4 regions of the Bradyrhizobium sp. IC3123 genome follow, and region 2 is predicted to be linked to each of the others. Evidence: predicted binding sites of a transcription regulator. Region 2 holds the regulator's gene; each other region holds the start of a gene.
The links. Region 2 encodes LexA, which represses DNA repair genes until DNA is damaged. Its sites were predicted from a motif close to TGTTCNNNNTGTGTTCNG; they were not measured.
Positions count from the first base shown of each region.

Region 1 (5,369 bases), on a different contig from region 2:
GCGCGTGACATGGTGAAGGCCGGCGACATAGTCGCCGAGCAGCACGATGAGATCGGCGTTGAGCGCGTTGGTCCGGTCGACGATGCCCTCGATGCGCTCCAGCGACATCCAGGGATCGCAGGCATGGATGTCAGCGATGGCGGCAATCTTCAGCGGAAAATCCGCCGGCCACTGCCGCGGCATCGGATGATAGCGCGTGACGCGAAGGCGCAGCACCGGCTCGACACCGACGCCGTAGGCTGCGGTCGAGACGCCGAGGGCGGACAGACCGCCGATGGAACGGATGAGATGACGGCGCGTGATCATGGAAGCCCGATGATGATGCGGCGCCTTGATGATATCCGATTGGAGCGGAATTGGGGTGCGTTCGTGCAGATCGTCTGCACGAGGTTAACGGAAATTCATCAAGCCGGAACAGCGCGAGGTTCGGCAGATCACTCGTCGCTGTCATCCGTGCCGAACAGGCCGAACTGCGCCGCCGCATCGCGCGAGGGCTCGGCGAGACCGAGATGGCGGAAGGCGTGCGAGGTCAGCAGGCGGCCGCGCGGCGTGCGCTGCAGATAGCCGCACTGGATCAGATAGGGCTCGATGATGTCCTCGATGGCGTCGCGCGGCTCCGACAAGGCCGCAGCCATGGTCTCGACGCCGACCGGTCCGCCGCCATAGTTGAGCGCGATGGTCGAGAGATAGCGCCGATCCATCGCGTCCAGCCCTGCGGTATCGACCTCGAGCGCGCTCAGCGCATGGTCGGCAATCTTACGGTCAATCTTGTCGGCATCGGCCGCCGAGGCGAAATCGCGCACGCGGCGGAGCAGGCGGCCGGCGATGCGCGGCGTGCCGCGGGCGCGGCGCGCGATCTCGTTGGCGCCATCGGCGCTCATGCCGACGTTGAGCACGCGCGCGCCGCGGCTGACAATGCTCTCCAATTCCTCGATCGTGTAGAAGTTGAGCCGGACCGGAATGCCGAAGCGGTCGCGCAAGGGATTGGTGAGAAGGCCGGCGCGCGTGGTGGCACCGACCAGGGTGAATTTCGACAGCTCGATCTTCACCGAGCGCGCCGCCGGGCCCTCGCCGATGATGAGGTCGAGCTGAAAGTCCTCCATCGCGGGATAGAGCACCTCTTCCACCGCCGGGCTGAGGCGATGGATCTCGTCGATGAAGAGCACGTCGCGCTCTTCGAGGTTGGTCAAGAGGGCGGCAAGATCGCCGGCCTTGGCGATCACGGGCCCCGAGGTGGCGCGGAAACCGACGCCGAGCTCCTTCGCCACGATCTGCGCCAGCGTGGTCTTGCCGAGCCCCGGGGGACCTACGAACAGCACGTGATCCAGCGCCTCGCCGCGCTTGCGCGCCGCTTCGATGAAGATCGAGAGATTCTTGCGCGCCTGCGCCTGGCCGACGAAGTCGGACAGCGATTGCGGCCGCAGCGCGGTGTCGCCGACATCATCGCTGCGGCGCTCGGGCGAGACCATGCGGCTGGCCTTGGGGTCGCTCACTCAGCGAACTCCATCGGATCGTAGGGTGGGCAAAGGCGCACTTCGCGCCGTGCCCACCATGTCGCTGCTCGCTTTGTAGATGGTGGGCACGCTTCGCTTTGCCCACCCTACGAGACTGACCATTGAGGCACTCACTTTGCCAATTCCTTCAGCCCGAGCCGGATCAGCTGCGCCGTCTCGGCGCCCTCACCCGCGCTGCGCGAGGCCGACGCGATCGCCGCGGCGGCCTGCGGCTGGCCATAGCCGAGATTGACCAGGGCGGAGATCGCATCAGCGACGGGCCGCGGCGCGCGCTGGTCGTCGACGGCGCCGGCAAGATGCACGACGGCGGGATCGACGTTGGCGAAGGCCGGCGCCTTGTCCTTCAATTCGGTGACGATGCGCTCGGCGACCTTGGGGCCGACACCGGGCGTTCGCGCCACCGCGGCCTTGTCGCGCAGCGCGATGGCATTGGCGAGATCGGCCGGCGACAACGTGCCGAGCACGGCCAGCGCGACCTTGGCGCCGACGCCCTGCACGGTCTGGAGCAGGCGAAACCATTCGCGCTCCTGGTCGGTGCGGAAGCCGAACAGCTTGATCTGGTCCTCGCGGACATAGGTCTCGATCGACAGCACAGCGGCCTCACCCGGCGAGGGCAGATGCTGCAAGGTGCGCGAGGAGCAATGTACCTGATAGCCGACGCCGCCGACGTCGAGGATGACGAAATCCTCGCCGTAGGAATCGATCAAGCCCTTGAGCTTGCCGATCATATCCCCACCACCTTCAGCCGGAGCGCCGTGCTCTGGCGGTGATGGGCGTGGGTGATGGCGATGGCGAGCGCGTCGGCGGCGTCCGCGGACGGCGGCTCGGCCTTCGGCAGCAGGATCTTCAGCATCATCGCGATCTGTTGCTTGTCGGCGTGGCCGGCGCCGACCACCGTCTTCTTGACCTGGTTCGGCGCGTATTCTGCGACAGAGATGCCGAACATTGCGGGCGCCAGCATGGCAACGCCGCGGGCCTGGCCAAGCTTCAGCGTTGCAACGCCGTCCTTGTTGACGAAGGTCTGCTCGACCGCGGCTTCCAGCGGCTGGTGATTGGACAAGACGGAAGCGAGCCCTTCATGGATCGCGAGCAGCCGGCTCGCCAGCGGTAGATCGTCCGGCGGTTCCACCGAGCCGCAGGCCACATAGATCAGGCGGTTGCCCTCGGCCTCGATCACGCCCCAGCCGGTGCGGCGCAGGCCGGGGTCGATGCCGATGATGCGAACGGGGCCACGAATCGGGAGCGCAGTCATGGGCCAGTGATAGCGGCTGGCCGCGGGATGCGAAACAGAAACAGAACGGAAGTAACAGGGGAATGGGTCCCGGCCCAGCGCCGCAGCGTTTCACGCTGCAGCGCGTCCGGGACACGAGAGCGGCCTATCCGCCCATCTTCGCAACAAGCGCGTCCGACACCTCGAAATTGGCGTAGACGTTCTGGACGTCGTCGTGCTCGTTGAGCAGGTCCATCAGCTTCAGGAGCTTCTCGCCGGTCTCGTCGTCGACCGCAACCGTGTTCTGCGGCTTCCAGATCAGCGCAGCCTTGCGCGGCTCGCCGAACTTGGCTTCCAGCGCCTTGGCGACGTCGCGATAGCTTTCGGTCGAGGCGTAGATCTCGTGACCATTCTCGCCCGAGACCACGTCGTCGGCGCCGGCCTCGATCGCGGCGTCCAGCACCGCATCGTCGGAGGCGACGCTGCGGTCATATTCGATGATGCCGGTGCGGTCGAACATGAAGGAGACCGAGCCGGTTTCGCCGAGATTGCCGCCGGACTTGGTGAAGAAGGAGCGGATGTCGGAGGCGGCGCGGTTGCGATTGTCGGTCAGTGCCTCGACGATGACGGCGACGCCGCCGGGGCCGTAGCCCTCGTAGCGGATCTCGTCATAGTTCTCACCGTCGCTGCCGAGCGCCTTCTTGATGGCGCGCTCGATATTGTCCTTCGGCATGTTCTCCTGCCGCGCCGCGATCACGGCGGCACGCAGGCGGGGGTTCATGGCGGGGTCGGGGGTGCCCAGCTTGGCAGCGACGGTGATTTCCCGCGCCAGCTTGCCGAACAGTTTCGACTTCTGGGCATCCTGCCGCCCCTTGCGGTGCATGATGTTCTTGAATTGGGAATGTCCGGCCATGCGTGGTCTCTTGAGAAATCGTCAGCCAAAGATGAGCGTGGGAAGCGCGGCCTTATAGGCCGCCAACCCACCGGAATCAAAGGGCTCGGCTGCTCCTGAGGTAGCACTGTAAAGGTAGCCGCCGTAACGGCGCCTGCCTAGATGGGCACCGTTAACCCTGATTTCATTCCGGACTGCGAAAATAGCGCCCGACCGTCCCCCGACAAGAGAGACCCGATGGCGTTCGGATTATTTCGGAAGCGTCTGCCGGACACGGCCGCGCCCGCGGCAGCCCCGGAGGCTGCGCAGCCGGCGGCCCCTGCCGCACCCGCCCCGACCGCCGAAAGTGATTCGGCCCGGGAAATCCTGGAATTGCTGGAACTCGAGCTCGGCGCCATGATCCGCCAGCTCGAGCGCGCCGCCAATTCGGTGGCCGGCGGCGCCGAGGCGACCGCGGCGACCCTCGCTGCCATTCGCGACCGCACCGACGCCCTGACCGGCCGGACCAACGCGGCGCAATCCACCGCCTCCACCTTCGCCCATGCCGCCGACAAGTTCACCCAGTCCGCGCAAGGGATTGGCGCGCAGGTCCGGGAAGCCGGCAAGCTCGCCGACGAGGCCAGCGCCGCCGCGCAGGAAGCCCGCGCCAATGTCGACCGCCTGCGCGAATCCTCCGCCGCCATCGGCAACGTCGTCAATTTGATCGCGCAGATCGCGCGGCAGACCACGCTGCTCGCGCTCAACTCGACGATCGAGGCCGCGCGCGCGGGCGCAGCCGGAAAAGGCTTTGCCGTCGTTGCCACCGAGGTCAAGGCGCTCGCGGTGCAGACCCAGAGTGCGACCGAGGAGATCACGAAGAAGATCGACGCATTGCAGCGCGACGCCGCCGGCTCGGCGGACGCCGTGCACCGCATCTCGCAGGCGATCGAGGCGATCCGTCCGGTCTTCGACACCGTCAACGGCGCGGTCGCCGAGCAGAATGCCACGACCAGCGAAGTCTCCGGCAACGCCGCCAGCGCCTCGGAGTTCATCATCTCGGTCGGCGAGAGCGCGGCCGAGATCGACGCGGCGACCAAGGCGGCCGAGACCCATGGCGAGAGCGTCGCCAGCGCCGGCAAGGCCGTCACCACCTTCGCCCAGAAGCTGAAATCGCGCTGCGCGGTGCTGCTGCGCCAGAGCGAGCACGACGACCGCCGCAAGACCGAGCGGCTGCCCTGCCACCTCAAATTCGAAACCGCGCGCGCCGTGATGCCGGTCTATGAAATCGCGATGGAAGGCGTGCTGATCGGCGGCGCGGACGCAAGCCGGCTGGCAACGCAAGCGACGATCGAAGGCAGCTTAGAGGACATCGGCGCCTGCCGCCTGCGCGTGATCGAGCAATCCAAGGCCGGCGCCCGCGCGCAATTCGTCGGCGCCACCGCCGCTCTCAACGAGAAGATCGAGGACAAGCTCTGGTCGATCCATGAGGAGAACACCGAGTTCGTCACCCGTGCCATGGAAGCCGGCAATGCGCTGACGCAGATATTCGAGAAGGCGGTTGCGCGCGGCGAGGTCAAGCTCGACGACCTCTTCGACACGGACTATTTGGAAATCGCCGGCACCAATCCGCAGCAATACCGCACCAAATATCTCGACTGGGCCGACCGCGCCCTGCCGCCGTTCCAGGAAGCCTTTCTGGCGCGGGAGTCGCGGATGGCGTTCTGCGCCATGGTCGACCGCAACGGCTTTTTGCCGGTGCACAACAAGATCTATT
Region 1 covers NZ_JADYVF010000003.1:460,642-466,010, forward strand. The annotation lists gene I6F20_RS12265 (metallophosphoesterase) at 1-306, opposite strand, end outside; gene ruvB (Holliday junction branch migration DNA helicase RuvB) at 435-1,469, opposite strand; gene ruvA (Holliday junction branch migration protein RuvA) at 1,625-2,242, opposite strand; gene ruvC (crossover junction endodeoxyribonuclease RuvC) at 2,239-2,766, opposite strand; gene I6F20_RS12285 (YebC/PmpR family DNA-binding transcriptional regulator) at 2,891-3,637, opposite strand; gene I6F20_RS12290 (methyl-accepting chemotaxis protein) at 3,854-5,369, shown strand, end outside.
Region 1: the regulator LexA is predicted to act here: its motif matches at 2,797-2,814, upstream of ruvC (crossover junction endodeoxyribonuclease RuvC).

Region 2 (5,369 bases):
CGGCGAGGGGGATTTCGACGGCAGCCTCGTGCCGAAGGCGGCCGTGCCCCGCAACCGGGACGCAACGCCATCGGAGGCCGACTTGCAGGCCGACGATTGACGCGGATCACAAATACCAGGCCAGCACGGCGTCAAGCCTTCCGTTGCCGATAACCGGCAGGGCCACCATTCGGCTCAGCCCGGCTGCGCAGGCTTCGGAGCCGGCGATCGAGCCGTCACAGGTGAGATCGTCGTTGAGCGCGGGCATGCCGGCGGCCCAGGCGCCGCCGATGCTGCCTTCGCCCCTGGCGATGGACTGCGCCGCATAGCGTGCGGCGAGGTCGGTCTGCGCGCTGCAATCGCCGGCGCGAAAGACCAGCGCCGAACGGTCCTCGTTCGGGACCCAGATCTCGAAGCGTCGTGCAATCGGCGTTGCCTGCGCGGAGAGGAATGTCAGAACCCAGGTCTGGTCGGTACCGGTTCGGTAGGGCACGCCGACGCCGAGATTGATCCCGACCTTGGCGGCGTCCTCCCAGCGCAGGAAACTCTTGGCGTCGTGCAAGTCCTTGATGATCAGCGGCAGGCCCGCCTTCCAGGTGCGTCCGGGCAGGCCGAAGCCGCGCGGAAATCTGGTGTGGCGGGAGTTGAATTCGAACATGTCCGCGGTGCCGTAATAGCCATCGACGAGCCCCATCTCATGCGAGAGATCAGGATCGTTGTGCCAGAGTTCGATCGCGCCGACATGCGCCTCGTCGTCGCCGCAGAACAGCACCAGCACGGCTTGCAGGAATTCGCCCGCGAACACCGGCACCGCCACGCCGCAGGTGAGGCCGGCCGCAGCGGCCTGATCGGTCCGCTTGAAATAGGAGTTGGCGAATTTCGTGAGGATGACGGGGTGGCCACAGGCCCAGGCCTTGCCTGGAAGTCCCTCGTCATATCCGAAGTGCAGCTCTTCGCTGACGGCTTTGAACGCGGACAGCCCATCGTCGTAGAGGCCGCCGCCGAATTCCAGCCGCATGCGCGTCCGGTCGGGTACCCAAAGTTCAACGACGCGAATGAAGGTCTTCATCGAGCGTGTCCGCCGCCTCAAACCACGACAGCATCGGTCATTTGGCTGCGGAGCGGACGTTCAAAATGCGGGCAGCACGGCCCAAACTTCGTGCGACGACGAGGCGCGGCGGTGGGCTCGCCGATCGAATGTCCTGAAACACAAACTTACCGGGCTCGCCGGCCTCGGCCGGCGATGGCAATTTCAATCCCGGGCTCGGCCTGTCGGCCGAAGGGCGTCAGCCGATCGGCAGGCGCGTGATCGTGGGCCGCGTGTCGGCGACGATCTGCGGCTTGTGCTCGCGCTCGGGGGCTGGCTGCGTCACCGGCAATTGCAGCACGGTCGCGCGCTGGCCTTCGACGAGCTGCGTCACCAGCACGTATTTGCCGTCGGGGAATTCGATCGCGTCATGATGGCGATCGGGAATGTGCGGGTCGATCTTGCCGAACTTGCCGACGCGAGAGTTCACGGTGCGCGTCCAGATCCAGCGGTTGTCGTAGCGGACATTGTCGGCGAAAGCGAGCTCCGTCCCCGGCAGCAGACAGACCGCGACGGAGGGATCGGCTTCGGAAGCGAAACCGCGCGTCGAGGTGCCGCGGAAGGTTGTCGTGACGATCGTCTCGCCGACTTCGGCGGGGCGCGTCGCGACGGCATGCAGGCTGTAGTCACACATCGGGTGCTCCTCATGCTGGGATAGCGACCCGCGTCTCTTTCGAGGCGCAGGCCTCTATCAGAGTGGAAGCATACAACGCTCTGCTCGGTTATGGGCAAATCTGCGGCTCGCGTCCGCAGCGCGCGATCACATTATCTTTCCCGGATTCGATAGGAACAAACCTCGCGTCCTTGCATTCGGCCGGAGCTATCAGCACTGCCGGCACAACTCTACCGGCGAAGCAGAAATGGCTGCGCGCCTGCGCGGGGGAATGTCGCGCGGGAAGATGGACCGGACAGCCGGCGCAGAACCAGAGAAACCGTCCAGCCGGAGCGGACAAGTATCCGCTCCGATCCTGGATCGCCGATGCCGATCGAAACGCGCGCGGCGCTTGATGTTTCCCGTATCAGTACTTCCGGTAAAGCCCGATCAGCTTGCCCTGGATCTTCACGCGGTTCGGCGGAAGAATGCGGACCTCGTAGGCGGCATTGGCGGGCTCGAGCGCGATCGAGGCGCCGCGGCGGCGGAAGCGCTTGAGCGTGGCCTCCTCGTCGTCGATCAATGCCACCACGATGTCGCCGGTATTTGCGGTCTCGTTGCGCTGGATCAGCGCCATGTCGCCGTCGAGGATGCCGGCCTCGACCATCGAATCGCCGCGCACTTCGAGCGCGTAGTGCTCGCCCGAGCCGAGCATGTCCGGCGGCACGCTGATGGTATGGCTGCGGGTCTGCAGCGCCTCGATCGGCGTGCCGGCGGCGATGCGGCCCATCACGGGCACCGCGACGGGGCGCTCGCCCTCGTCCGCGGGCGGGCTGGAGCTCGCGCGCACCTTGCCGAGATTGCCCTCGATCACGCTCGGGGTGAAGCCACGGCGATTGCCGGCGGCGGCCTGGAGCTCGGGCAGCTTGATCACCTCGATGGCACGGGCACGGTTGGGCAGGCGGCGAATGAAGCCGCGCTCCTCGAGCGCAGTGATCAGGCGATGGATGCCTGACTTCGAGCGCAGGTCGAGCGCATCCTTCATCTCGTCGAAGGACGGCGGCACGCCGCTTTCCTTCAGACGTTCGCTGATGAATCGCAGAAGCTCGTATTGTTTGCGCGTCAACATCTCGACCAAAGTCCCCCGGTTGATGTCGTTCGATTCCGACACGATGAAGCCGGCACTAAGCCGCTACATCCTCGAAACAAATCATGAACGGACACTATATGTTCGATATGTGTTCCGCAACTGCTTAATTTATGGTGAACGCGGCCAAGCTCGCGGAATGCGTGTGGCTGGGCGGCTCAGACGGGCAGCCGGAGCACCTCGCAAGGCGTGCCGGCCTCGGCCTTCGGCGCGAACGGTGCGCGCACCAGAAGTACCTGTGCCGCAGCGAGATTCGCAAGAAGGGAGGAGTCCTGATGGCTGACCGGAAGGGCGACGCGCGTGCCGTCGTCGCGCTCCTCCAGCCGCGCACGCAGATAGTCCTCGCGCTGGTCGTTGGCGGCGAGATCGCGGCCCAGCACGGCGCGCTCGCGCCGATGATGAATCGCTGAACGGCCCGACAGGGCGCGAATCAAGGGGACCATGAACAGGAAGGCGCACACGTAGGACGACACGGGATTGCCGGGCAGGCCAATCACGCGCATCGCGCCTATCCGACCGTGCATCATCGGCTTGCCCGGCCGGATCGCGATCTTCCAGAACGCCATCGCGATGCCTTCGCCCTTGAGCGCCTGCTGGACCAGGTCGTGGTCGCCCACCGAGGCACCGCCGGTCGTGATCAGGATGTCGGCGCCGCTCTCGCGCGCGCGGCGGATGCCGGCGGACGTCGCCTCCAGCGTATCGGCGGCAATTCCGAGGTCGATGGTCTCGGCGCCCTCGCTGCGGGCGAGCGCATGCAGGGCATAGCCGTTGGAATAGACGATCTGGCCGCGACCAGGCGTGGTGCCCGGCATCACGAGCTCGTCGCCGGTGGCGAGAACGGCAACCCTCGGGCGGCGGATGATGGCGAGATGCGGATGATTCATTCCGGCGGCGAGGGCGAGATCGCGCTCGGTGAGGCGGATTCCCTTGCGCAGCAGCACGTCGCCTTCGCGGAAGTCGACGCCTGCAGGGCGGATGTGCCGGCCGAAAATGGCGGCTTCCTTGATCGTGACATGTTTGCCGTCGGCAGCCGTGTCCTCCTGGATCACGACGGCATCGGCGCCGTCGGGAACGACGCCGCCGGTGAAGATCCGCACGGCTTCGCCGGGGCCGACGCTTCCCGCGAACGGCCGGCCCGCCGCGACCTCGCCGACGACGGTCAACCTCGAATCGTATGCCGCGTCGGCCGTGCGCACGGCATAGCCGTCCATCGCCGACATCGCCTCCGGCGGCTGCGTGCGCCGCGCCGCGACATCGCGGGCGAGCACACGATGGTAGGCCTCGTCGAGGCAAACCATCTGTTCAGCCAGCGGCTCGACGCCGGCCAACACCGCAGCAAGCGCGTCAGAAACCGGCATCAGGGCCACGGGCGAACTCCTGCTGAGCACATCAGTCAATGGGCGGCGAGAGTTCTAGCCGAGTGCAGCCGTGAGGCAAAGCAGCACGCGGGATGATCTATCCTGCATGGTCGCAGGGGGTGGAGGAGGTCGGCTCAACTCCGCCGCGGCATGATGCGGAAGGCGAGACAGACCGGAACGAGGATTGCCATGGCAAGGACGAGAATGACGAGCGCCACGGCCAACATCGTTCAACGCCCCGTCGGATCGCCCGGACTGATGTCCGCGACGTCGGGCGGCTTGGGACCCTGATCCTTGTCCGGCAGCGGGTCCGCCTGGGATTTTAGGTCGGCGGCCTTGCTGATCAGCTTGGCGGAGAGGTCAGAATCCGAGGTGGTTCTGGCGAATTCGAGCAGGAGAGAGGCTTGCTTGGTGAGATAGGTCTTGCCCAGCACGTCGATCAGTCCAATGTAGAAGTCCCAACGGACTCATGAGTCCGAAGGGTGGTATTCCGTTCCCGGAACTCTGTATAAAAATGCACAAAGTGATCAGGTTCCACATTTTCAGCGGTTTTTGTTCCGGCAAGTGAGCGCGCTCCGGGCTTTCCCGCGGCTCAGATCCCCAGTGCTTTCAATACGTTCCCGACATCACGCGGCGAGGTGACATGCACGGCGGTCAACCCGCGCGCCCGTGCTCCCTCGATGTTCTCGGCGAGGTCATCGAAGAACACGATGCGCTCGGCCGGCACGCCGATCGCCGCCACGACATGGTCGAAGGCCTCGGCATCCGGCTTGCGCAGGCCGATGCTGGAGGACAGATACAGCTCGCGGAAATGGCCGAGCAGACCGGCATATTCCTTCGAGAAATGGTTGACGTGCGGCCGATTGGTGTTGGAGAAGGCGTAGAGCGGCATCTGCTTCGCCGCGCGCGGCAGCAGCTCGGCGATATCAGGCATCTCGCCGGCGAAAATCGCGTTCCAGCCTTCCAGGAATTGCGCATCCGAGATGCCGATCCCGAGCGAGGACCGCAGCGAGGCGAAATAGTCCGCATCGCTGATCTTGCCCATCTCATGCAACCGGTAGGCCTCGTCGCGCACATAGCGCGCGATGATGGCCTCGGGCTGGCAGCCGGCATGTCCCGCCCAGCAGGCGATCGCCTTGGAGAAGTCGATGTCGAGCACAACGCGCCCGAGGTCGAACAGCAGCGCATCCGCGCTGCCGGGAGAGA
Region 2 covers NZ_JADYVF010000001.1:929,179-934,547, forward strand. The annotation lists gene I6F20_RS04605 (ComEC/Rec2 family competence protein) at 1-100, shown strand, start outside; gene I6F20_RS04610 (GAF domain-containing protein) at 107-1,048, opposite strand; gene I6F20_RS04615 (hypothetical protein) at 1,266-1,700, opposite strand; gene lexA (transcriptional repressor LexA) at 2,086-2,787, opposite strand; gene I6F20_RS04625 (molybdopterin molybdotransferase MoeA) at 2,964-4,172, opposite strand; gene I6F20_RS04630 (hypothetical protein) at 4,394-4,597, opposite strand; gene I6F20_RS04635 (HAD family hydrolase) at 4,756-5,369, opposite strand, start outside.

Region 3 (5,369 bases), on a different contig from region 2:
GATGCGCTCGCGCGCGGCATCGTTGCGTGCTGCGTCGATGCGCACGCCCATCCAGGAGAGACGCTCGCCGATCGCGCCGCGGATCTCCTTGGCATGCTCGCCGATGCCGCCGGTGAAGATCAGGCAGTCCAGGCCGCCGAGCGTGGCCGCCATCATCGCGACCTGCTGCGCCGCACGGAAGGTGAAGAGATCCACGGCTTCACGCGCCGCGGCCTCGCGGCTCGCCAGCAGCGTGCGCATGTCCGCAGACAAGCCGGAGACGCCGAAGAGGCCTGACTCGTGATAGAGCAGGTGCTGGACATCCTCGATCGACATGTTCTCGTGCTGTTGCAGATAGAGCAGCACGCCCGGATCGATCGCACCGCAACGCGTGCCCATCACGAGGCCGTCGAGCGGCGTCAGCCCCATCGTGGTGTCGATGCTGTGGCCATCGCGCAGGGCGCAGAGGCTGGCGCCATTGCCGAGATGCGCGATGACAGTGCGCTTGGCCACGAGCTCCGGCGCGATCTCGGCCAGGCGTCCCGCGACATATTCGAACGAGAGGCCGTGAAAGCCGTACCGCCTGACGCCACGCGCCTCGAATCGCCGGGGAATGGCGAAGCGGCTCGCCGGCGGCGCGAGGCCGTGATGGAAGGCGGTGTCGAAACACGCGATCTGCGTCAGCCCGGGCCGGATCGCCGCCAGTGTGCGCACCGGCGCGAGGCAGCGCGGCTGGTGCAGCGGCGCCAGCGGCGTCAAGGCCTCCAGTTTCGCAATGATGTCGTCTGTCAGGACCTCCGGGCCTGAATAATCCGGCCCGCCGTGGACGATGCGATGGCCGATGGCCCGCAGGCTGCGTCCACCGAACCGGTCCTCGATGAAGGTGAGCACGTCCGCGAACAGATGGCCGCGGGCTCCGTCAGGCGCCTGATTGCTTGTCTCGAACAAGTCTTCGCCCGTGGGGCCCTTCACCACGAGCCGGGGTTTGGCCTCGTGCTCGTCGAGCAGGCCCTTGCAGAGCAGGGCAGGCTCGGCCGCCGCGACATCGAACAGGCCGAACTTGATGCTCGACGATCCCGCGTTGAGGACGAGGACCGTGTCCGACATCGCTAATCGCCGGCCTCGGCCGGCGTGTTGCCGCCGGCGCTGTTTTGCCAGACCCAGTCACGAATCTCAGGCATGTCTTCACCGTGCTCGCGGACATAACGGGAGTGTTCGATCAGCCTGTCGCGGAATTGCTGCTTCACCTGAGCGGCCTTGGTCGCCAGTCCCGGCACCCGTTCGATCGCCTCGATCGCGAGGTGGTAGCGGTCGAGTTCGTTGAGCACGACCATGTCGAAGGGCGTCGTCGTGGTGCCCTCCTCGGCAAAGCCGCGTACATGCATGCCGGCATGGTTGGTGCGATTATAGGTCAGCCGGTGAATGAGATAGGGATAGCCGTGATAGGCAAAGATCACAGGCTTGTCGCGCGTGAACAGGCTGTCGAAGTCGCGGTCGGACAGGCCGTGCGGATGCTGCTCCCTCGGCTGCAGCGTCATGAGGTCGACGACGTTGACGACGCGGATCTTCAAGTCCGGCAGCGCCTTGCGTAGGAGGTCGACGGCAGCGAGCGTCTCCAGCGTCGGCACGTCGCCGGCGCAGGCCATGACGACGTCGGGCTCGCCCTTTCCGTCCTCCGTGCCCGCCCAGGTCCAGATGCCGATGCCGGCATCGCAATGCGTCGCCGCGTCCTGCATCGACAGCCATTGCGGCGCCGGCTGCTTGCCGGCGACGATTACGTTGATGCGGTTATAGGTGCGCAGGCAGTGGTCGGCGATCCAGAGCAGCGTGTTGGCATCCGGCGGGAAGTAGATGCGGACGATGTCGGCCTTCTTGTTGGCGACGAGATCGACGAAACCGGGGTCCTGATGGCTGAAGCCGTTATGGTCCTGGCGCCAGACATGCGAGGTCAGCAGATAATTGAGCGAGGCGATCGGACGCCGCCACGGCAGCTCCCGCGTCACCTTCAGCCATTTGGCGTGTTGGTTGAACATGGAATCCACGATGTGGATGAAGGCCTCGTAGCAGGAGAAGAAGCCGTGCCGTCCGGTGAGCAGGTAGCCCTCCAGCCAGCCTTGGCAGAGATGCTCGCTCAGCACCTCCATCACGCGGCCGTCCTGGGCGAGGTGCACGTCGTAAGGCTCGGTCGGCTCCATCCAGACGCGTTCGGTGGCCTCGAACACGGCATCTAGCCGGTTCGATGCCGTCTCGTCCGGGCCCATGATGCGGAAGTTGCGCTCCTTCGCGTTGAGGCGGATGACATCGCGCAGGAATTTGCCGAGCTCGCGCGTCGCTTCCGCAACGACTTCGCCGGGCTGCGTCACCTCGATCGCGAAGCTGCGGAAGTCGGGCAGCTTCAGCTCCTTCTTCAGCACGCCGCCATTGGCATGCGGATTGGCGCCCATGCGCCTGACGCCTTCGGGCGCAAGCGCCTGAAGCTCGGCAACGAGCGCGCCGTTGCCATCGAACAGCTTTTCCGGCTCGTAACTGCGCATCCAGTCTTCGAGCACCTTGAGATGCTCCGGGTTCTCGCGGCAGCCTGCGACTGGCACCTGATGCGCGCGCCAGAAGCCCTCCACCTTCTTGCCGTCGACCTCCTTCGGGCCGGTCCAGCCCTTGGGGCTGCGCAGCACGATCATCGGCCAGCGCGGCCGCTCGACGGTTGTGCGGCCGTCGCGGGCATGCTGCTGGATCGAGCGGATGCTGGCGAATGCAACGTCGAGCGCATCGGCCATGGCCTGGTGCATCAATTTGGGATCGTCGCCGCTGACGAACAGCGGCTCATGGCCGAACCCGCGGAAGAGGTCGCGGATCTCCGCGTCCTGCATCCGCCCGAGCACGGTGGGGCCCGCGATCTTGTAGCCGTTGAGATGCAGGATCGGCAGCACTGCGCCGTCATGGGCGGGGTTCAGGAACTTGTTGGAGTGCCAGGACGCAGCGAGCGGGCCGGTCTCGGCCTCGCCGTCGCCGACCACGCAGGCGACAATCAAATCCGGGTTGTCGAATGCGGCGCCATAGGCGTGCACCAGCGCATAGCCGAGCTCGCCGCCCTCGTGGATCGAGCCCGGCGTTTCCGGCGCCGCGTGGCTCGGGATGCCGCCGGGGAAGGAGAACTGCCGAAACAGCTTGCGCAATCCGTCCGCGTCGCGCGCAATATCGGGATAGATCTCGCTGTAGCTGCCTTCGAGATAGGTGTTGGCGACCATGCCCGGACCGCCATGGCCGGGACCGCAGACATAGATCACGCTGACATCGAGCGCGCGGATGACGCGGTTGAGATGGGCATAGATGAAGTTCAGCCCCGGCGTCGTGCCCCAATGTCCGAGCAGACGCGGCTTGATGTGCTCGGGCCGCAGCGGCTCGCGCAGCAGCGGATTGTCGAGCAGGTAGATTTGCCCGACCGAGAGGTAGTTGGCGGCGCGCCAATAGCGATCTAGCAGATCGAGGTCGCTGCTCGCTTCGGCCGTTTTTTGTTGGATTGTCATGTTCCTGCCGACCTTCACTTCGCGATCGTCACCAACCCGGTTCCGGGGCGATCGATCCGTCGGGCATGAAACGGGATGGTCGTGACGGCCGTGTTGCGTGAGGTCAAAGGCAGGCGCGCGAAGTTTGGGCAGCTCTACTGTGCATGGGGTTGTTTTCACGTTTTTGGTTTGTGTTCTTGATTTGTTCCTATGTCGTGCTATCTTGGCTGCATGAGTCCAGCATCCTCTCATGCTCTCAAGCACCCGCCGGTCACGGCGCCCTCCGAGCCGGCGGGTGCGCCTTCAGATTTCCCCGAGCTTGGCGTCGCCATCGACCGCGCGCGACGGCGAGGGCGGGGCGCGCAGTCCAACGCCAGCGGCCGTTACGAGGCCGAGGCGCGGGTCGCTTTCGACGACGGCTGGCAGAGCCTGGACGAGCTGCCGCCGTTCAAGACGAGTGTCGCCGTCGACACCTCGCGCAAGGTGATCACACGCAACGATTCCCCCGACATCGGTTTCGACCGCTCGATCAATCCCTATCGCGGCTGCGAGCACGGCTGCGTCTATTGCTTCGCGCGGCCGACCCACGCCTATCTCGGTCTGTCGCCGGGGCTCGACTTCGAGTCAAAACTGTTCGTGAAGCCCGAGGCGCCTTCGCTGCTCGAGAAGGAGCTTGCGGCTCCCGGCTACGAGCCGCGGATGATCGCGATCGGCACCAACACCGATCCCTACCAGCCGATCGAGCGCGAGCGCAAAATCATGCGCGGCATTTTGGAAGTGCTGGAGCGCGCAGGGCATCCCGTCGGCATCGTCACCAAGTCGGCGCTGGTGCTGCGCGACATCGACATTCTCCAGCGGATGGCCAAGCGCAACCTCGCCAAGGTCGCGATCTCGGTCACCTCGCTCGATCCGAAGCTGGCGCGCACGATGGAGCCGCGGGCCTCGACGCCGCCGAAACGGCTGGAGGCGCTGAAGCAGCTCTCGGACGCCGGCATTCCCACCACGGTGATGGTCGCGCCCGTGATCCCTGCGCTGAACGATTCCGAGATCGAGCGCATCCTCGACGCCGCCGCCCATGCCGGGGTCAAGGAGGCTGCCTATGTGCTGCTGCGGCTGCCACTGGAGGTGCGCGATCTCTTCCGCGAATGGCTGATGGCGAACTATCCGGACCGCTATCGTCACGTCTTCACCCTGATCCGAGACATGCGCGGCGGGCGCGACTACGACGCCAAATGGGGCGAGCGGATGAAGGGCACCGGACCGATGGCCTGGACCATCGGCCGCCGCTTCGAGATCGCCTGCGAGAGGCTCGGCCTCAACAAGCGGCGCTCCAAGCTGACCATTGATCACTTTGCGCGGCCGAAGCGGAACGGTGATCAGCTCAGCCTGTTTTGAGCGGACACGTGCAAGAGGTGTCGCATGCTCAAGGAACTCACCGTGCCGGTGCCGCGGCTGACCGTCATCACGCTCGGTGTGAACGACATCCGCGCCAGCATCGCCTTCTACGACGCGCTCGGTTTCTCGCGCCGGCTGAAGGAGACCGGCGAGGCGGTTGCGTTCTACGACACCGGCGGTCCGGTGCTCGCGCTTTATCACTGGGATCGGCTCGCCGCAGACGCGTCCTTGGAGGACCAGCCGAGGCCCACGACCTTTCGCGGCATGACGCTCGCCTGGAATTGCGCGACCCGCGAGGAGGTCGACGAGGTGCTGGCCTTCGCCGTGGAGAAGGGGGCCACCTTGCTGAAGGCGGCGCACGCGACCGATTACGGCGGCTATTGCGGCTATTTTGCCGATCCCGATGCACATGTCTGGGAAGTCGTGGTCGCACCCGGCATCGAGGTGGGCGAGGACCGGCGGGTGCATCTGGCGGAGTAGGGCGGCTGGCCT
Region 3 covers NZ_JADYVF010000006.1:324,474-329,842, reverse strand. The annotation lists gene I6F20_RS22140 (acetate/propionate family kinase) at 1-1,086, opposite strand, end outside; gene I6F20_RS22135 (phosphoketolase family protein) at 1,089-3,503, opposite strand; gene I6F20_RS22130 (PA0069 family radical SAM protein) at 3,714-4,877, shown strand; gene I6F20_RS22125 (VOC family protein) at 4,902-5,357, shown strand.
Region 3: the regulator LexA is predicted to act here: its motif matches at 3,675-3,692, upstream of I6F20_RS22130 (PA0069 family radical SAM protein).

Region 4 (5,369 bases), 110 kb from region 2:
AATCAATCCGCAAGTGTGGCATTCCGGAGACGGACTCTGCCCTTTCCTTAGGCTACCTTTGCCTTGGAATTGATTCATATGGGTGTCGCGTCTGATCAGCCGCTTCGGGGACTTTCATGAAGCGGACGAAACTTGGGGAGACTGCAATGAATAAGATTCTTTTCGGCGTAATCAGTGCAATGGCAATGGGGCTGTCGGCTCCGGCAAGCGCGGCGGATATGGCTGCGCGTCCCTACACCAAGGCTCCGGCCCCGGCGGTCGCCGCGGTTTACGACTGGAGCGGCTTCTACATCGGCGTCAACGGCGGCGGCGGCACGAGCCGCAAGTGCTGGGACTTCGTGACCCCGGTCACGGGCGTTCTGGTGGCTGAAGGCTGTCACGATGCGACCGGCGGCACGGTCGGTGGTCAGATCGGCTACCGCTGGCAGTCGACCAATTGGGTGTTCGGCCTCGAGGGCCAGGGCAACTGGGCTGACTTCTCGGGGGACAACGTCAGCCTCCTCTTCCCTGGAAGCGCTTTGGTCACCGGTGATCGTAACCGCTCTCACATCGATGCTTTTGGCCTGATCACGGGCCAGGTCGGTTATGCCTGGAACAACGTGCTGCTCTATGTGAAGGGCGGCGCCGCCGTAGTCGGGGACAAGTACGACGTCTATGCCGCGCCTGGCACGCCTGGCGCCGGCACGCTGCTGGCGTCGGCTCGCGAGACCCGCTGGGGCGGCACCGTTGGCGCCGGCCTGGAATTCGGATTTGCTCCGAACTGGACGCTCGGCGTCGAGTACAACCACATCTTCCTCGGCGACCGTACGATCGCCTTCACGACGCCTGCGGGCGTTGCCTTCGGGAGCGATCGCATCAGTCAGGACGTCGACATGGGTCTAGTCCGCCTGAATTATCGCTTCGGCGGCCCGTTGGTCGCGAGGTACTGATATCCCTCTCATTTCGCGAGCAAATGGAAGGGCCGGCCCTGCGCCGGCCCTTCTTTTTTTCGGCACATGCCTGGACGTAAATAAGTCAGTAACCATCACCTTTTGGACTGTTGTGGCTTTTCGGAGACACAACTTGCGGCTTTGGTGGTGTAAAGACGGCGTCAGTTGGGCCGTTTGAGTCCGCTGCCCTTCCGCCACGGAAGGCAACAACAGAAACTGGGACTGGGATTAAGTTGAAAATGAAGAAGGTTTTGTTGGCTTCGGCCTGTTTGTTCGCTCTCGCGGCCCCCGCTTCGGCTGCTGATCTGGCAGCCCGCCCCTACACCAAGGCGCCTGCGCCTGTTGCCTCGGTCTACAACTGGACCGGCTTTTACCTGGGTATCGTCGGTGGCGGCGCCTGGGAAAACAGCTCCGATGATCCGCGCATGCAGGGCGGTTTCGTCGGCGGCACCGTTGGCTACAACTGGCAGACCTCCAACGTCGTGTTCGGCATCGAAGCTGATGGCGCGTGGGCTGACGTAAACGCCTCGGCGACCGGTCTTGTTGATTTTGGTGGCGCCCTCGTTCCCACGACGGTCAGTTCGCGTATCGACGCGCTCGGCACCGTGCGTGGTCGCATCGGCTGGCTCGCTTCCCCGAGCGTCCTGCTGTACGCCACGGGTGGTTACGCCTGGATCAACAACAAGATCAGCGTCAGCGCGCCCCCTGTTCTGAGCCTCTCGGAGAGCCAGTTCCATTCGGGCTGGACGGTCGGCGCGGGCGTCGAGGCGATGTTTGCTCCGAACTGGTCGGTCAAGGGCGAGTACCTCTATCGCAGCCTGGGCGGCGAGACCTACTTCTCGGGCGTCTTCCCGGTCAACACCGGCACTCTCGACCTCCACACCGTGCAGGTCGGCGTGAACTACCACTTCGGCGGCCCGGTCGTCGCCAAGTACTGAGCTTCGTCTCTGACGCATCATCGTCACGAAAGGCCGGCCTCGCGCCGGCCTTTTTGTTTGTTGCGGCCGCCCGTTCGCTCGCGCTTTTCGAAGGGGTGTGGCCGCTGGGTGACACAACCTTTGGCTTCAATGGTGTAAAAGCAATGACGTTGCTTGAGTCATAAGGTCCGCTGCTCTTCCGCTCTCCGGAAGACCGGAATGAGAAATGGAAGTGGGGAATGGATATGAAGAAGCTTTTGCTGGCTTCGGCCAGCTTGTTCGCACTCAGCGCGTTGGCACCGGCCTCGGCGGCCGATTTGGCAGCCCGCCCCTACACCAAGGCTCCGGTGGCACCGATCGCGGTGTACAACTGGAGCGGTTTCTACCTCGGCGCCAACGCCGGCGGTGGCTGGAGCCGCAACTGTTGGGATCTCACCAGTGTCGGCCCCTTCGTGGTCGCTCCGGCGGTGGCCGAAGGTTGTCACAATGCGACCGGCGCACTCGTCGGCGGCCAGATCGGTTATCGCTGGCAGTCCGCCAACTGGGTATTCGGTCTCGAAGCCCAGGGGGACTGGGCTGACCTGAAGGGTTCGAACATCAGCTCGCCTGCCGCGCTCGCGCCGCTGGTGAACGAGACCAGGATCGACGCCATTGGCCTCTTCACTGGCCAGGTCGGTTATGCCTGGAACAACGTGCTTTGGTACGTGAAGGGCGGCGCTGCCGTCACTCACAACAAGTACACTGGCAGTTTTGGCGGCGTTACGCTCGACACCGCGAACGAAACGCGCTGGGGCGGTACCGTCGGCACCGGCATAGAATTCGGCTTCGCCCCGAACTGGTCGGTCGCTGTCGAATACAACCACCTGTTCATGGGCAGGCACAACGAGACCTTCACCTTCCTCGGCGTGACCACTCGCACCGACAGCATCAAGCAGGACGTGGACATGGCTACCGTTCGACTCAACTACACCTTCGGTGGCCCGGTGGTCGCGAAGTACTGAACTTCCCTGCCGAGGTCACATCGTCACGAAAGGCCGGCCTCGCGCCGGCCTTTTTGTTTTGGCTGGGTGCTCCGCGAGCGGTTCCGCGCGTTCCTGCTGCCAGATCCCGCCAGCACGCCAACAATCCGTTGACGATTCGCAAGTCCCACTGGAAATCCGCCGCCGTTCTTCCTACGTTCGCTGCCATACCCATCGGCGCCGATCCCGGTTCCGGGCGCAGCGCGCCTTTTTTGTTGGCGCGATCGCGCACCTTTGGGCTTCCTTGAGGGCAACTCGGATGGATGAAGTGATCAAGGCGAAGCGCCAACAACAGAACGCGGGCTCCAGCCTGCGCGCAATTACGATCCGCGGCGCGCGCGAGCACAACCTCAAGAATATCGACGTCGAGATTCCCCGCGACAAGCTGGTGGTGTTCACCGGGCTATCCGGCTCCGGCAAATCCTCGCTCGCCTTCGACACCATCTATGCCGAGGGCCAGCGCCGCTACGTCGAATCGCTGTCGGCCTATGCCCGCCAGTTCCTGGAGATGATGCAGAAGCCCGACGTCGACCAGATCGACGGCCTGTCGCCGGCGATCTCGATCGAGCAGAAGACGACGTCGAAGAACCCGCGCTCCACCGTCGGCACCGTCACCGAGATCTACGACTACATGCGCCTGCTCTGGGCCCGCGTCGGCGTGCCCTATTCGCCGGCCACGGGCCTGCCGATCGAGAGCCAGACCGTCTCGCAGATGGTCGACCGCGTGCTGGCGCTGCCCGAGGGCACCCGCCTCTATCTGCTCGCCCCCGTCGTGCGAGGCCGCAAGGGCGAGTACAGGAAGGAGCTCGCCGAATGGCTCAAGAAGGGCTTTCAGCGCGTCAAGATCGACGGCACCTTCCATGAGCTGGCGGAAGCCCCTAGCCTCGACAAGAAATTCCCGCACGACATCGACGTGGTGGTCGATCGCATCGTGGTGCGTGCCGATATCGGCCAGCGCCTCGCCGAGAGCTTTGAGACCGCGCTGAAGCTCGCCGAAGGCCTTGCCGTCGTCGAGTTCGCCGATGCGCCCGCGGCGGCTGCGCCTGCGGAGGAAAAGAAGAAGACCGCGAAAATCCACGACAAGAGCGGGCCCGAGCGCATCCTGTTCTCGGAAAAGTTCGCCTGCCCGGTCTCCGGCTTCACCATCCCCGAGATCGAGCCGCGCCTGTTCTCCTTCAACAATCCCTACGGCGCCTGCCCCGCCTGCGGCGGCCTCGGCGTCGAGCAGCATGTCGACGAAGACCTCGTCATCCCTGAGAAGGATCTGACGCTGCGCAAGGGCGCGATCGCGCCCTGGGCCAAGTCGTCGTCGCCCTATTACGTGCAGACGCTGACCGCGCTCGGCAAGCACTACAAGTTCACGCTCGACACCAAGTGGAAGGATCTGCCGAAGAAGACGCAAAACGCGATTCTCTACGGCTCGGGCGAGGACGAGATCAAGTTCTCCTACGAGGACGGGGTGCGCTCCTACGACACCAAGAAGCCGTTCGAAGGCGTCATCACCAACATCAACCGCCGCTACCGCGAGACCGAGAGCGAGTGGGCCCGCGAGGAGCTGGCGAAATATTTCCACGACGTCCCCTGCGAGGGCTGCAAGGGCTTTCGGCTCAAGCCCGAGGCGCTCTGCGTCAAGGTCGGCGGCAAGCATATCGGCGAAATCTCGGAGCTGTCCGTGAAGGGCGCCGGCGCATGGTTCGAGACCGTGCCGGAGGCGCTGAACGCGCAGCAGAACGAGATCGCGGGCCGCATCCTGAAGGAGATCCGCGAGCGCCTCACCTTCCTGCTCGACGTCGGCCTCAATTATCTGACGCTGTCCCGCTCCTCCGGCACGCTGTCCGGCGGCGAGAGCCAGCGCATCCGCCTCGCCTCGCAGATCGGCTCGGGGCTCACAGGCGTGCTCTACGTGCTGGACGAGCCTTCGATCGGCCTGCACCAGCGCGACAACGCCCGCCTGCTCGATACGCTGAAGCGGCTGCGCGACCTCGGCAACACCGTGGTCGTGGTCGAGCATGATGAGGACGCCATCCGCCTTGCGGACTACGTGCTCGACATCGGCCCAGGCGCCGGCATGCATGGCGGCAACATCGTCGCCGAAGGCACGCCCGCCGAGATCATGCGCAACCCGAAATCGCTGACCGGCAAATACCTGACCGGCGAGCTCGAGGTCGAGGTGCCGGAGCGGCGTCCGCCGAACCATCGCCGCACCATCAAGGTGGTGAACGCGCGCGGCAATAACCTCAAGAACGTCACGGCGGAAATTCCGCTCGGCCTGTTCACCTGCGTCACCGGCGTCTCCGGCGGCGGCAAGTCGACGCTGCTGATCGATACCCTCTACCGCGCCATCGCCCGCAAGCTGAACAATGCCAGCGAGGGCGCCGCCCCGCACGACCGCATCGAGGGCCTCGAGCACATCGACAAGATCATCGACATCGACCAGTCGCCGATCGGCCGCACGCCGCGCTCGAATCCGGCGACCTATACCGGCGCGTTCACGCCGATCCGCG
Region 4 covers NZ_JADYVF010000001.1:1,039,421-1,044,789, reverse strand. The annotation lists gene I6F20_RS05155 (outer membrane protein) at 147-929, shown strand; gene I6F20_RS05150 (outer membrane protein) at 1,169-1,867, shown strand; gene I6F20_RS05145 (outer membrane protein) at 2,092-2,847, shown strand; gene uvrA (excinuclease ABC subunit UvrA) at 3,125-5,369, shown strand, end outside.
Region 4: the regulator LexA is predicted to act here: its motif matches at 3,011-3,028, upstream of uvrA (excinuclease ABC subunit UvrA).